Regions from separate parts of the Pseudomonas sp. MT3 genome, predicted to be linked through region 3. Evidence: riboswitches for the same ligand, from Rfam matches in the RefSeq annotation. Region 3 holds a riboswitch; each other region holds the start of a gene.

Region 1 (4,841 bases), on a different contig from region 3:
TAAAATTCGCCCGGTCGGTTTCCTGCCGGTGGTCTCGCCATGCCTGCTCTGCCTCCTTCGTTGTCTGCATTCGCCCAGGCCATCTTACGCCCCCGGGTGGTCGATCTGCAGTTCGCCATCAAGGCGGTGCTGGCGGGCGGGATCGCTCTCTACCTGGCGTTCGTCTTCCAGTTGCAGCAGCCGCAATGGGCGCTGGTCACGGTGTTCGTGGTCAGCCAGCCGTTGAGCGGCATGGTGCTGGCCAAGAGCGTGTTCCGCCTGCTTGGCACGCTGACGGGGGCGGCCATGTCGGTGGCCCTGGTCGCCTGGCTGGGGCAGGCGCCCTTGCCGTTCCTGCTGGCGATGGCGCTATGGCTGGCGTTCTGCACCGCCGGGGCGTCGATGCTGCGCAATTTCTCGTCCTACGGCTTCGTGCTGGCCGGCTATACCGCCGCGATCGTTGCCCTGCCAGCCTCGGCCGCGCCGCTGACGGTCTTCGACCAGGCCGTGGCCCGCTGTTCGGAGATCGGCCTGGGCATTGCCTGTGCTTCCCTGGTCAGCGTGCTGCTGTGGCCGCGCAGCACGGAGCAGCAGTTGCTCGAGCAGGCGCGCAAGGTCTGGTCGTCGACGCTGAAGGCGGCGTCCGCGGAAATGCTGGGCACCGATGAACACGCGGCGCTGATCGCTACCCTGGGCAGCATTCTGGAGCTGGATGGGCGGCAGGAGCAGGCGTGGTTCGAAGGTCCGACGGGGCGTCGGCGAGTGCCTGCGTTGCGTGGGCTCAATGCCGCCCTGCTCGGCCTGCTGCGCGCCGCGCGCCGGGTTGCGCGGGAAGGACGGTTGCTCGACGCCGCCGTCGAGCTGGCCGTGCGCCCCTGGCGCGAGCTGGTGCGCGAGTGCCTGGAGAATGCGCAACAGCCCGACTTCACCGCCTGCCGGGAGCATCTGCTCGGTGCGCTGGAGAACGCCGCAGGTGCACAGGAGCGCGATTACCTGGAATCTCTGCTGGCGGTGCTGGATCGGGGCCGGCAATCCCGGCGCAGCCTGGAAGCACTGCTTTACGGTGAAGCGACACGCGAGGCGCCGGCGCTGATCGTCTGGCACCGGGACGTCGAGCGCGGGCTGCTGTTCGGCCTGCGCAGCGCCCTGGCATTTCTCTGCGTGGCGGGGTTCTGGGTGGTCAGTGCCTGGCCCAGCGGCCTGGGCGCGGTTTCCATCACCGGTGTGGTGCTGAGCCTGTTCGCCAGCCGTGACGAGCCAGCCGGCGCGGGCCTGAACTTCCTGCGCGGCATCCTCCTCTCGATTCCCGTGGCGGCGGTTGCCGTGCTGGTGATCCTGCCGCGATGCGAAGGATTCACGGCGCTCTACAGCGTACTCGGCATACCGCTGTTCATCGCGGCGCTGTGCACGACGCGGCCGGCCATCGCCGCAATGGCATCGGCCTTCTGCATCTTCTTCGTGAAGAACGTGGGGCCGAGCAACCAGATGGTCTACGACCTCGACCACTTCCTCAATTCGGCGTTGGCGACGGTGCTGGGCGTGGGGTTCGCGGTGCTGGTGTTCAACCTGGTGGAGCTGCGGCCGGGGCGCCGCCACTACCGGCGAGTGCTCGGCGCACTGCTGGCCGACCTGGCACGGCTGACCCGTGGCCCGCTGCCCAGGCTGGAGGCCTGGTTCGACGGGCGCAGCGCCGACCGCCTGCTGCGCCTGGTGCAATACCAGGACGGCCTGCCGCGGGAACGCCGCGCCCAATGGCGGGGAGGGCTGTTCGGCCTGGCGTTGGCGGACGAACTGCTGTTCCTGCGCGACAGCCTGGGCACGGCGCGGGGGCCGCTGCGGCGCGCGCGGGACTCTTATCTGGCGCGGTTGCGGCAGTTGCTGCTCGACGGCGGGCCGCGTAACGACCGGGAGCATGCGCTGGATGGAGTCGAGGAGGCGCTGTCGGCTGCGTTGCAGGGCAATCGCTGGCTGGAGGAAGGCCAGCGCCGCCGGGCACGGGCCGCCGTCGGCCAATTGCGCTCGATCTGGTTGCGCTGGTGCCGGGAGGCTGCGGCCGACGCACCGGTGCGCTTCGTCACCCTGGGAGCGACAGGCCGCCGCAATTGACCGTGGCTGGCGACAGCCACTAAGCTGCGCGCCTGCTTCAGGTGCCCCCGGTGCAAGTCGGGGGTGAAACAGGGAAGCCGGTGAAGTCCGACCTCGCGGTCCGACCAGTCCGGCGCTGCCCCCGCAACGGTAAGCGAGCATCGAACCGCATTCCGCCACTGTGCCATCGGCATGGGAAGGCGCGGTTTCAGGAGCCTGTCACGGCCCACTCGCAAGCCCGGAGACCGGCCTGCTGCATGTCATGGCATCGCGGTGGGCGCTGTCGAGCGTTCCGGCTGATCGACCGCCGGGGCGCTACCGTCCTCCGCCTGCCTTTTTCGGTCAGAGCCGCGCGGGTGAGAGCGGCGGAGTGAGTTCACGTGAAGCATTTCCTCTATTGGCCGACAGCCCTGGCGCTGGGCGGCTTCTCCTGCATCGGCCTGGCGGCGGACGAAGCGCCGCTGGTGCTCGACGATCAACTGGTGACCGCCACGCGCACCGAGCGCCGCGCCGAGCAGACGCTCGCTTCGGTCAGCGTGCTGGACCGCGCCGACATCGAGCGCAGCCAGGCGCAATCGGTGCCCGACCTGCTGCGGCGGCTGCCGGGGATTTCCCTGGCCAGCAACGGCGGCCCCGGCAAGGCCACCAGCCTCTACCTGCGCGGCAGCGAATCCGACCATGTGCTGGTGCTGATCGACGGCATCAAGGCCGGCTCGGTTTCGTCCGGCGGTGCGTCCTTGCAGGACTTGCCGGTGGCGCTGATCGAGCGCATCGAAGTGGTGCGCGGGCCGCGTTCCAGTCTGTACGGTTCCGAGGCCATCGGCGGGGTGATCCAGATATTCACCCGACAGGCACTGGAGCCGGGCTTCAAGCCCTGGGCCTACGCCGGGGCGGGTAGCCAGAGCACCTACGAAGGCAGCGCCGGAGCCTCGGCCGGCAACGGTCGCGGCTGGTTCGCCCTCGGCGTATCGAGCCTGGATACCGCCGGCATCGACGCCAAGGCCAACGGTGCCAGCGGCCATGAGCCGGACCGCGACGGCTACCGCAACCTGTCCGGTTCGCTGCGTGCCGGCTACCGTTTCGACAACGGTCTGGAGCTGGACGGCAGCCTGCTGCAAACCGATTCGCACAACGACTTCGACACGGTGAACAGCCGCCGCACCCAGGGCTTCGATGCCTACAACGATGGCGTGCAGCGGGTGATCGGCGGCCGCGTGCGCTTCGCGCCGCTGGAGCCCTGGCGGGTGAGCCTGTCCGCCGGGCGCAGCGAGGACAAGTCCGATGCCTACCAGGACGGTGCCTTCTACTCGCGCTTCGACAGCCGTCGCGACACCGCGTCCTGGCAGAACGACCTGGACCTCGCGCCCGGCCACACCCTGACCCTGGGCTACGACTGGCAGCAGGATGAACTAAGCAGTTCCACAGACTATGCACTGACCTCCCGCGACAACCGCGGCACCTTCGCCCAGTACCTGGGCAGCGCGGGGCGGCATGACTGGCAACTGAGCCTGCGCCACGACGACAACCAGCAGTTCGGCAGCCGCAACACCGGCAACCTCGCCTGGGGCTACGCGCTGACCGACGCCGTACGGGCCTTCGCCAGCTACGGTACGGCGTTCAAGGCGCCGACCTTCAACGAACTCTATTACCCTGGCTACGGCAACCCCGACCTGGATGCGGAAACCTCGCGCAGCGTCGAAGTCGGCGTGGACGGTCGCCACGGCTGGGGCCACTGGGCGGTGAACCTGTACCGCACGGCGATCGACGACCTGATCGCTTACGACTCGGCATTGCGTGCGCCGGACAATATCGACCAGGCGCGCATCCGCGGTGTCGAACTGCAGCTGGGCAGCCAGTGGCGGGACTGGGTGTGGAACGCCAACGCCAGCCTGCTCGACCCGGAAAGCCGCGCCAGCGGCAACCGTGGCAACGACCTGCCGCGCCGCGCCCGGCAGTTGTTCAACCTGGACCTCGACCGGCGCTTCGACGCGCTGAGCCTGGGCGCCAGCCTGCACGCCGAAGGCCACCGCTACGATGACCTGGCCAACCGCAATCGCCTGGGCGGCTTCGCTACCCTGGACCTGCGCGGCGAGTATCGACTGAACCCGGAGTGGCGTCTGCAGGCGCGCCTGAGCAACCTGTTCGACGCCGATTACCAGACCACCCTGGGCTATGAGCAGCCCGGCCGCGCCGTACTCTTCGGCGTGCGCTACCAGGCCCTTTGAGAGGAGAGAGACCGATGAGCGAATCCCCGGAAAAGGACGAACGCCACCGTTCGCGCATGCAGCGCAAGAAAACCGTGGTCGACGAGAAGATCGCCCAGGCCCAGGGCGAGCGTGGTGTGTTCCTGGTCCACAGCGGCAACGGCAAGGGCAAGAGCAGCTCGGCCTTCGGCATGGTCGCCCGCGCCTTGGGCCACGGCATGAAGGTGGGCGTGGTGCAGTTCATCAAGGGCGCCGCCACCACCGGCGAGGAGACCTTCTTCCGGCGTTTCCCCGAAGAGGTCAGCTACCACGTGATGGGCGAGGGCTTCACCTGGGAGACCCAGGACCGCCAGCGCGACATCGCCAAGGCCCGCGAGGCCTGGGACGTCGCCCGCCAGTTGCTGGGCGATCCGCAGATCGGCCTGGTGGTGCTGGACGAGGTGAACATCGCCCTCAAGCATGGTTACCTGGCGCTGGACAGCGTGCTCGCCGACATCGCCGCCCGTCCACCGATGCAGCATGTGGTCGCCACCGGGCGCGGCGTGCTGCCGGCGATGGTCGAGACGGCCGACA
Region 2 (4,841 bases), 120 kb from region 3:
GGGTTGGACTGGGCGAAGCCGGTGGTGTTGATGATCAGCTCGGCGTCGGCGCTATCGAGCAGATTTTCCACGGCATCGAGGCAAGCGGCTTCCTTGAGGCTGGCGACGGCGATGGGCAACGGGTTGATGCTCTGGGCCTGCAGGCGTTCGCAGAAGGTGTCGATGAAACCGGTGTTCGCCGCTTGCAGGTGGGTGCGATAGAACAGCAGCGTGGCGACCGGGTACTCAGGGTTCCAGTCGACCTGCCAGCGGGTGAGGTCGCAGCTGCCGACTTGCGGGTGATAGACCACCACTCGGGGCAGCGTCCGTGGTTCGCTCCAGGTGTAGTCGCGTTGCAGGTGGCGGCTGGCCAGGCAGGCGAAGAACTGCCGGGCGTTGTCCATGCCGCCCTGGCGCAGGTACTGCCAGAGGCGTTCGGCATCCTCAGGTGGGACGTTGCACAGGGCGCCGAGTTCGGGGTCGGGCTTGTCGTCGCCGGGCACGGCGATCAGCGTGGCGCCGCGCTCGGCCAGCGCCGCCAGTTGCTCCATGCCGTAGCGCCAGTAGCCGACGCCGCCGTGCACCGAGATCAGGATGACCCTGGCGTACTGCAGTACCTCGTCGACGTAGAAGTCCACCGAGGCGTGGTTCTGCAGCTGCATGGGGTTGGCCAGGCGCAGGCTCGGGTAGTCCTCCGGCAGCTCACGGGCGGCCTCGGCGAGCAGCGCCAGGTGCGAATCGCCGCTGCAGAGGATCACCAGCTCGGCGGGCGTCTGGGCCAGGTGGGCGATGCCGTCGTCGGGGACGAAGCCGCCGGGTTGGGTGCGCAGCAGATGCATGAGGCTTGCTCGGTGTAGGGCTTCATGTAGGAGCGAGGGGGCGCCTAGCTCTTGCTCGCGAACCAGACCCCGCTGTGAGGCCGTTCGCGAGCAAGCTCGCTCCTACGATAAGCAGTGTTATGCCAGGGCGGTACGCAGCTCGTTGCTGATGGCGGCCTGGTCCAGTTCCTGGCCGATCACGACCAGGCGGGTGCTGCGGGTTTCGTCACTGCGCCAGGCGCGGTCGAAGTGCTTGTCGAAGCGCTTGCCGACGCCCTGCACCAACAGGCGCATGGGCTTGCCGGGGATGGCGACGAAGCCCTTGATGCGCAGCACGGCGTGGCGCTCGACCAGCGCGTTCAGCACATCGAGCAGGGCGCGCTCTTCCACTTCCGGCAGGTCGACGTGGAAGGAGTCGAACTCGTCGTGGTGGTGATCTTCATGGCCTTCGTGCTCTTCATTGGAGTGGACGTGGTGAGTCGGGCGGCTGTCGATGTGCAGCTCGGCCTCGGCGTTCAGCCCCAGCAGCACCGAGAGCGGCAGCTGGCCGGAGTTGGCTTCGACGATCTTCACTGCCGGCGGCAGCTCCTCGGCAACTTCGGCGCGCACGCGGGCCAGCGCCTCGGCGTCCAGCAGGTCGGCCTTGTTCAAGACCACCAGGTCGGCGCTGGCTAGCTGGTCCTCGAAGAGTTCGTGCAGCGGCGATTCGTGGTCCAGGTTCGGGTCCTGCTTGCGCTGCTCGTCCACCTGCTCGGGATGGGCGGCGAAGGTGCCGGCAGCCACGGCCGGGCTGTCGACCACGGTGATCACCGCGTCCACGGTGCAGGCGTTGCGGATTTCCGGCCACTGGAAGGCCTGCACCAGCGGCTTGGGCAGGGCCAGGCCCGAGGTCTCGATGAGGATCTGGTCGAGGTCGCCACGGCGCGCCACCAGCTCGCGCATCACCGGGAAGAACTCTTCCTGCACGGTGCAGCACAGGCAGCCGTTGGCCAGCTCGAAGACGCGGCCGACCGCCTCTTCTTCGCTGCAACCGATGGAGCACTGCTTGAGGATTTCGCCGTCGATGCCCAGCTCGCCGAACTCGTTGACGATCACCGCGATGCGGCGGCCGGAGGCAGTATCGAGCATGTGGCGGAGCAGGGTGGTCTTGCCGGCACCGAGGAAGCCGGTGACGATGGTGACGGGGAGTTTGGCCAGGGTTTTCATGCGCGCCTCGCAAGTGGACATTGGAGGGCGGATGAAGGGCGCGCGCGCGGGTTCGCCGCGCAACGAAGGTCGCCACCGGATCACCCCGCCCGGTTGTCTGTTGATAACGAACCGGTTCCGGATCTCGCGAGCTAGAGCCAGGCAAGGCGGAGGATCGTCGGGGACGCGGAGTTGACTGTAGTCAATGAGCAGTCCACGACGATCCGCCAACGCAGCATGGCCGACGCGCAGCAGATCGAAAACCAGTCACGAGGCAGGTCTCCTGGCTCACAGCCCTTGATCGTCTCTTCGCCTTCCCGCCCGAATCGGCAGTGGCGCGTGAAGAGACAGGCTGTTCACAGTTGCGGGGGCAGCCGTGGCGCATCCGAAGATTTCCACGTTCCCTCTTAGCTCCGGCCAGTGCCGGAGAACCTCGAAGGGAGGAAGGCTACGCAGCGTGGCCGGGGCGGTCAATCGCCGGGGATCGGGCGACGCGCAGTTGACGCTGCGGGACTGCCGTGGTCAGCTAGCGCGGTTTCAGGTGTCTCGCGCCGACGCGCGCGAGGTGAAACGGGAAGCCGGTGCGTCCGCAAGGACCAGTCCGGCGCTGCCCCCGCAACGGTAAGCGCATCGAGGGTCGTCAGTAGCCACTGTGCCAAGGCATGGGAAGGCTGGCCCATCCGGCGAGAGTCTCTCGCTGGCGTCGCAAGCCCGGAGACCGGCCTGGAATCCTCACATTTTGGCAAACCCGCGGTGGGCGGGCGCAGGCCGTGGCGCGACCGATCCGGCGCGTTCGAATGCGTTCAACCTCTGCGTTCTCACTCTTTTCAGAGGGAACGTTCATGTCCAGCAGCATCCTGACGCAACAGGCGTCGAGTACTTCCATCCCCCTTTCCAAGCGCATCAGCCTGGCCGTTGGCGCCAGCCTGCTCGGTGCGCTGCTGGTGTATTTCGCCGGTTTCTCTCATCTGGAAGCAGTGCACAACGCTGCCCACGATACCCGCCATAGTGCGGGCTTCCCCTGCCACTGACGCACGCTGCCTGCGCGTAAGCGCAGCGTATTCGAGGCACTCGCGATCGCTGGTTCGCCGCGCTCGAGGTCTCGTTTCGTCCGGAGAACTGCAATGATCAAACGTATCGCCCAGACCGCCGGATTCGCCGGTCTGATCGCCGCGCTGGTGCTGACCGTGGTCCAGCTGCTGTGGGTATCCCCGCTGATCCTCAAGGCGGAAACCTATGAGAAATCCGAGCCGACCGCCGCACTGGTCGAAGAACATGCCCATGAGCACGCCGACGGCGCAGTTGCGGGTCATCACCATGACGAGGAAGCCTGGGAGCCGGAAGACGGCTGGCAGCGCATCCTCTCCACCACCGGCGGCAATCTGGTGGTCGCGGTGGGTTTCGCGCTGATGCTCGCGGGCCTGTTCACCCTGCGTGAGCCGGGCAAGACCTCCGAAGGCCTGCTCTGGGGCCTGGCCGGTTTTGCCGTGTTCACCCTGGCGCCGTCCCTCGGCCTGCCGCCGGAAGTCCCCGGCACCGCCGCCGCGGATCTGAGCCTGCGGCAGACCTGGTGGATCGGCACTGCCGCCGCCACCGCCGCCGGTCTCGCGCTGCTGGTGTTCGGCCGCCACTGGGCGCTGCGCATCGTCGGCCTTGCGTTGCTGGTGGTGCCGCACGTGATCGGCGCGCCGCAGCCGGAAGTGCATTCCAGCCTCGCGCCGGAAAGCCTGGCTCACGAGTTCATCGTCGCCTCGCTGGTCACCAACGCGGTGTTCTGGGCGGCCCTGGGTCTGGTGGCCGCCTGGCTGTTCCGCCGTTTCGCCCCCTCGGCCTGATTCGCCGCTATGCTCGACCCCGCAGCCGGCCCAGCCGCCTGCGGGGTTTTTATTTACAGGTGTCACTTCCAGGAGAATGCCGATGACGCTGGTTGCCGGCCTCGGTTGCCGCCGGGGCTGCCCGCTCGATGAACTGCGTGCCTTGCTGCGGGATACGCTGGCCGAGGCCGGGCTCGACGAGTCCCATCTCACCGCCCTGGCCAGCGCCACGCTGAAAGCCGACGAAGAGGGGCTGACCGCCCTGGCTGCTGCCCTCGACTTGCCGCTGGCGCTGTTCACACCGCAACAATTGGCGGCCTGCGAGAGGAACCTGGGCGAGCCTTCTGAAACTGTGCGTGCGGCCACCGGCAGCGCGAGCGTGGCCGAAGCGGCGGCATTGCTGCAGGCCGAGGCGCAAGGTGGTGCGCCGGCACGCCTGCTGGTGGGCAAGCGCCGCAGCGAGCAAGCCACCTGCGCGCTGGCTTTCATCCCCGTCGAATCCGAACGGGAGCAGCCATGACGGTCTATTTCATCGGTGCCGGTCCTGGCGATCCCGAGCTCATCACGGTCAAGGGCCAGCGGCTGATCCGCACCTGCCCGGTGATCCTTTACGCAGGTTCCCTGGTGCCGCCGGTCGTGCTGGAAGGGCACAGCGCCGAGCGCGTGGTGAATACCGCCGAACTGAACCTGGAGGAGATCGTCGAGCTGCTGACGCAGGCCCACGCGGAGGGCAAGGACGTCGCGCGGGTGCACTCCGGCGATCCCTCGCTGTACGGCGCCATCGGCGAGCAGATCCGTCACCTGCGCGAGCGCGGCATTCCCTACGAGATCATTCCCGGCGTCACTGCCACCTCGGCCTGCGCGGCGATCCTCGGTTGCGAGCTGACCCTGCCGGAGATATCCCAGACGTTGATCCTCACCCGCTACGCCAGCAGGACGCGTATGCCCGAGGGCGAGTCGCTGGCCGAGCTGGCGCAACACCAAGCGACCCTGGCCATTCACCTGGGCATCGGTCAACTGGCGAACATCGTCGCCGAACTGCTGC
Region 3 (4,841 bases):
CCTACCCGCACAAGATCCTCACCGGTCGCCGCGAGCGCATGGGCAGCCTGCGCCAGAAGGACGGCCTGGCCGCCTTCCCGCGCCGCTCGGAGAGCGAGTACGACACCTTTGGCGTCGGTCACTCCAGCACCTCCATCAGCGCCGCGCTGGGCATGGCCATTGCCGCGCGCATGCAGGGTTCCAACCGCAAGTCGGTGGCGGTGATCGGCGACGGCGCACTGACCGCCGGCATGGCCTTCGAGGCGCTCAACCACGCGTCGGAGGTCAAGGCCGACATGCTGGTGATCCTCAACGACAACGACATGTCGATCTCCAACAATGTCGGCGGCCTGTCCAACTACCTGGCCAAGATCCTCTCCAGCCGCACCTACAGCAGCATGCGCGAAGGCAGCAAGAAGGTGCTCTCGCGCCTGCCCGGCGCCTGGGAGATCGCCCGCCGCACCGAGGAATACGCCAAGGGCATGCTGGTCCCCGGCACGCTCTTCGAGGAGCTGGGCTGGAACTACATCGGCCCCATCGACGGCCACGACCTGCCGACCCTGATCGCCACCCTGCGCAACATGCGTGACCTCAAGGGCCCGCAGTTCCTCCACGTGGTGACCAAGAAGGGCAAGGGCTTCGGCCCGGCCGAGATCGACCCGATCGGCTACCACGCGATCACCAAGCTGGAAACCGAAGGCGCCGCCCACGCCGCGCCGAAGAAGGCCGGCGGGCCGAAGTACTCCAGCGTGTTCGGCCAGTGGCTGTGCGACATGGCCGCCCAGGACCCGCGCCTGGTCGGCATCACCCCGGCCATGAAGGAAGGCTCCGACCTGGTCGCCTTCGCCGACAGATTCCCGGACCGCTACTTCGATGTCGCCATCGCCGAGCAGCACGCCGTGACCCTCGCGGCCGGCATGGCCTGCGACGGCGCAAAGCCCGTGGTGGCGATCTACTCCACCTTCCTGCAGCGCGGCTACGACCAGCTGATCCACGACGTCGCGGTGCAGAACCTCGACGTGCTGTTCGCCATCGACCGCGCCGGTCTGGTGGGCGAAGACGGCCCGACCCACGCCGGCAGCTTCGACCTCTCCTACCTGCGCTGCATCCCCGGCATGCTGGTGATGACCCCCAGCGACGAGAACGAACTGCGCAAGCTGCTCACCACCGGCCATCACTTCGAAGGCCCGGCGGCGGTGCGCTACCCGCGCGGCACCGGCCCCAACGCTCCCATCGAGGCGGCGCTGGCACCGGTCGAGATCGGCAAGGGCGTGGTGCGCCGTGAAGGCAAGGCCGGCAAGGTTGCCTTCCTGGTGTTCGGCGTGCAACTGGCCGAAGCGCTGAAAGTGGCGGAGCAGTTCGATGCCACGGTCGCCGACATGCGCTTCGTCAAGCCGCTGGACGAGGAACTGGTGCGCCAGCTGGCCGCCAGCCACGAGCTGCTGGTGACCGTCGAGGAGAACTCGGTGATGGGCGGCGCCGGCGCCGCCGTCAGCGAATTCCTCGCCCGCGAGAACCTCCAGCAGCCGATCCTGCACCTGGGCCTGCCGGACTACTACGTCGAGCACGCCAAGCCCGCGCAGATGCTCGCGGAGTGCGGGCTAGACACCGCCGGCATCGAAGCCTCGGTGAAGGCGCGCCTGGAGGCCCTCGGCAAGCGCTGAGACCGATCGGCGCATCCCTCCCCGGGAGTATTGCCAGTGACGGGCGCACCGACTAAGGTGCGCCCGTTTTCGTTCGAGGTAACGGGAAGCAGGTGAAAGACCTGCGCTGCCCCCGCAACGGTAACCGACGCGCCCCTCACGGAGCGCAGCATCGCCATCCGCCACTGCTGAATGCGGGAAGGCGGCGATGTGACGTCGGCAGCCCGGAGACCGCCCTCGACACGCCCCGACAGGTGTTGCGGAGGGCCGCACCGTCAAGTGCGGCCTGCCGCCCTTGCCACGCCCTCCTCGAAAGTCATCCGACCGCTTTTGAGGACGCTCCATGAAACTGCCCCGACTCGCCCTGGCCACCAGCCTGCTGCCCGGCCTGGCCTTCGCCGCCGACGACATCTACCGGCTCTCCGACCAGGTGATCACCTCCGCACGCCAGGCCCAGCCGCGCGCCGAAGCCACTTCGGCCAACAGCGTATTCACCCGTGCCGACATCGAGCGGCTACAAGTGCGCAGCGTGCCCGCCCTGCTCGCCCGCGTGCCTGGCGTGCAGATGGGCAGCTCCGGCGGCGTGGTCTCGTACTCCGTGCGCGGCACCAGCACCGCGCAGACCCTGGTGCTGGTGGACGGCCAGCGCGTCGCCTCCGCCAGCAGCGGCATCGCCCGCCTGGACTACCTGAGCATCGACAGCATCGAGCGCGTCGAGGTGACCCGCGGCCCGCGCTCCGCCCTGTACGGCGCCGACGCCATTGGCGGGGTCATCCAGATCTTCACCCGTCGCGGCGAAGCCGGCCTGCACCCCGAAGTGCGCCTGGCTGCCGGCAGCCACGGCACCTTCGAACGCAGCCTGAGCCTGTCCGGCGGCGACGAGCAGACCCGCTACAACCTCGGCGGCAGCCTCGACGAGAGCCAGGGCTGGGATCGCACCAGCGACAACGTCGGCGCCGACAACGATCACGACGCCCAGCGCAACAAGGCCGTGCACCTGAACCTGGACCACCGTTTCAGCGAGGACTGGAAGGCCGGCCTGAACCTCAACGACCAGCGCGGCAAGAACGAATACGACGACGCCTACAACTTCGAGCCGGGCTCGCCCCGCGACGAATTCCGCGTCAGCAGCTACAGCGCCTACCTCGACGGCCAGATCACGAAGATGTGGAACAGCCGCCTGGAACTGGGCCGCAGCTTCGACCGCAACAAGGCCGTGGGCGCCGCCGACAGCTGGAACAACGGCACGCTGGGAACCACCCGCCACTCGGCGAGCTGGATCAACCGCCTGCGACTGGACGATGCCAATCAGCTGGCGCTGGGCACCGACTGGTACGAAGACAAGGTCGACGGCACCACCGCCTTTGCCGACGACCAGCGCAGCAACCGTGCCTTCTTCGCCCAGCACAGCTTCAAGGGCGACAGCTTCGGCACCGAGCTGGGTATCCGCCACGACAACAACCAGGCCTACGGCAGCCAGAACAGCTGGAACGCCGCCTTCAGCCTGCCGGTGGGCGACAGCCAGACCTGGATCGCCAGCTACGGCGAAGGCTTCCGCGCGCCGACCTTCAGCGACCTCTACTACCCCGGCGCGAGCAACCCGGACCTCAAGGCCGAGACCTCGAAGACCTACGAGCTGCAATGGCGCGGTGACTTCTCGGGCACACACCTGGAAGCCTCGCTGTACCGCACCGAAATCGACGACATGATTGCCTGGGACAGCAACAGCAATCAGCCGGAGAACATCAACAAGGCGCGCATCAATGGCTTCGAGACCAGCGTCGCCCGCGACGTGCTGGGCTGGCAGGCCGCGCTCGGCCTGAGCCTGATCGACCCGCGCGACCGCGACACCGGCCACACCCTGCCATACCGCGCGCGGCGCACCCTGAGCCTGGACCTGGATCGCCAGTTCGGCGCCTTCGGCGTCGGCGGCACCTGGCGTGCGGTCAGCCAACGCTACGACGACGCGGCCAACACCCGCGAACTGTCCGGCTACGGCGTGCTCGACCTGCGCACCAGCTGGCTGGCCAGCGATGAGATTCGCTTCGACCTGAAGCTGGATAACGCCCTGGATCGCAACTACACCCTGGGCGACTACCTGCGCCCGACCAGCCCGATGGACTTCATGGGCGAAGCCCGCCCCTACCGCGAACCGGGGCGCACCGCGCTGCTGGCGGTGACCTGGACGCCGGAGCTGTAAGGGAAGCGGCCTGACGGCCCCTCACCCTGCCCCTGGCTACGCACCCGCTCCGGAGGGAGAGGGACTGTCCTGGCAGGCTCAAGATTCGGCGCCCTCACCCCTTGGGAGAGGGCTGGGGTGAGGCGCACCGGTATCGAACAGAGCCTCCGTAGGAGTGGATTCATCCGCGATGCTCCTGCGTGGCCGACACCAATCGCGGACGAAGTCCGCTCCTACGCCGGGCCTGTGGAATAGTGGGAAGTCGGTTCGCGAGCAAGCTCGCTCCTACAAAAAGCGGCCCGGTGTAGCTCCGATGTCTCAGCGCGTGCTGAACCCTGTAGGAGCGAGCTTGCTCGCGAACCCGCCCAGCAGCGGGCCTAGAGCACTCCCGCCATTCGCCCCAACTGCGCGCAATCCTGCGCATGCCAGTCGGTCAGCTCGGGCCAGGGGTTATCCGGAAGGTTGACCAACGCACTGTGCGCACCCGCCGCGCGGGCGCAATCGAGGTCGAAGCGGTAGTCGCCGACCATCAGCATCCGCTGCGGCGCCACGTCCCAGCGCGCGGCCAGGCGCAGCAGGCCGTCCGGGCTGGGCTTGGGATCGGCCTCGCCACGGCCGAGGATGTCGCCGCTGTGGAAACAATCGCCCACCCCAATGGCGGCCAGGGTGATCAGCGCCAGCTCATGGGCGTTGCGGGTGAGGATGCCCAGGCGGTAGCCGGCCCCGTGCAACGCGCGCACCAGCGCCACCGCACCGGGCGCCGCAATGGAGGCCACCGCCAGTTCGCGCTCATGCTCCAGCAGCCAGGCGTGCTTGGCCGCCGCCTCGTCCTCCGGCAATGCCGCGAGGTGGGAGAGGATGTCGTGTTCCTGGGGAATGCCCAAGGCCCGCTTGATCGCCGGGAAGTCGTGCACCGCCAGGGTCAGGGTACCGTCCATGTCGAACACCCAGTGGCGGATGTCGCCGAGTTTCACGACCAATCCTCGCGATGACGAATCAGGCCTTCCTGGGTGGTGGACGCGACCAGTTGGCCGTCGCGG

The links. Region 3 has a riboswitch for cobalamin ahead of ACYCAX_RS15570 (TonB-dependent receptor domain-containing protein). Riboswitches for the same ligand answer to the same signal wherever they lie in the genome.
Region 1: another riboswitch for cobalamin. It lies ahead of btuB (TonB-dependent vitamin B12 receptor); the one in region 3 lies ahead of ACYCAX_RS15570 (TonB-dependent receptor domain-containing protein).
Region 2: another riboswitch for cobalamin. It lies ahead of ACYCAX_RS14955 (CbtB domain-containing protein); the one in region 3 lies ahead of ACYCAX_RS15570 (TonB-dependent receptor domain-containing protein).

Annotation. Positions count from the first base shown of each region.
Region 1 covers NZ_JBTVPY010000010.1:56,895-61,735, reverse strand. The annotation lists gene ACYCAX_RS12215 (FUSC family protein) at 40-2,085, shown strand; cobalamin riboswitch at 2,108-2,332, shown strand; gene btuB (TonB-dependent vitamin B12 receptor) at 2,445-4,289, shown strand; gene cobO (cob(I)yrinic acid a,c-diamide adenosyltransferase) at 4,304-4,841, shown strand, end outside.
Region 2 covers NZ_JBTVPY010000013.1:38,878-43,718, forward strand. The annotation lists gene cobN (cobaltochelatase subunit CobN) at 1-818, opposite strand, end outside; gene cobW (cobalamin biosynthesis protein CobW) at 936-2,003, opposite strand; cobalamin riboswitch at 2,239-2,433, opposite strand; cobalamin riboswitch at 2,505-2,723, shown strand; gene ACYCAX_RS14955 (CbtB domain-containing protein) at 2,825-3,013, shown strand; gene ACYCAX_RS14960 (CbtA family protein) at 3,107-3,817, shown strand; gene ACYCAX_RS14965 (cobalamin biosynthesis protein) at 3,900-4,316, shown strand; gene cobM (precorrin-4 C(11)-methyltransferase) at 4,313-4,841, shown strand, end outside.
Region 3 covers NZ_JBTVPY010000013.1:160,687-165,527, reverse strand. The annotation lists gene dxs (1-deoxy-D-xylulose-5-phosphate synthase) at 1-1,643, shown strand, start outside; cobalamin riboswitch at 1,685-1,859, shown strand; gene ACYCAX_RS15570 (TonB-dependent receptor domain-containing protein) at 1,966-3,822, shown strand; gene ACYCAX_RS15565 (HAD family hydrolase) at 4,179-4,775, opposite strand; gene tesB (acyl-CoA thioesterase II) at 4,772-4,841, opposite strand, start outside.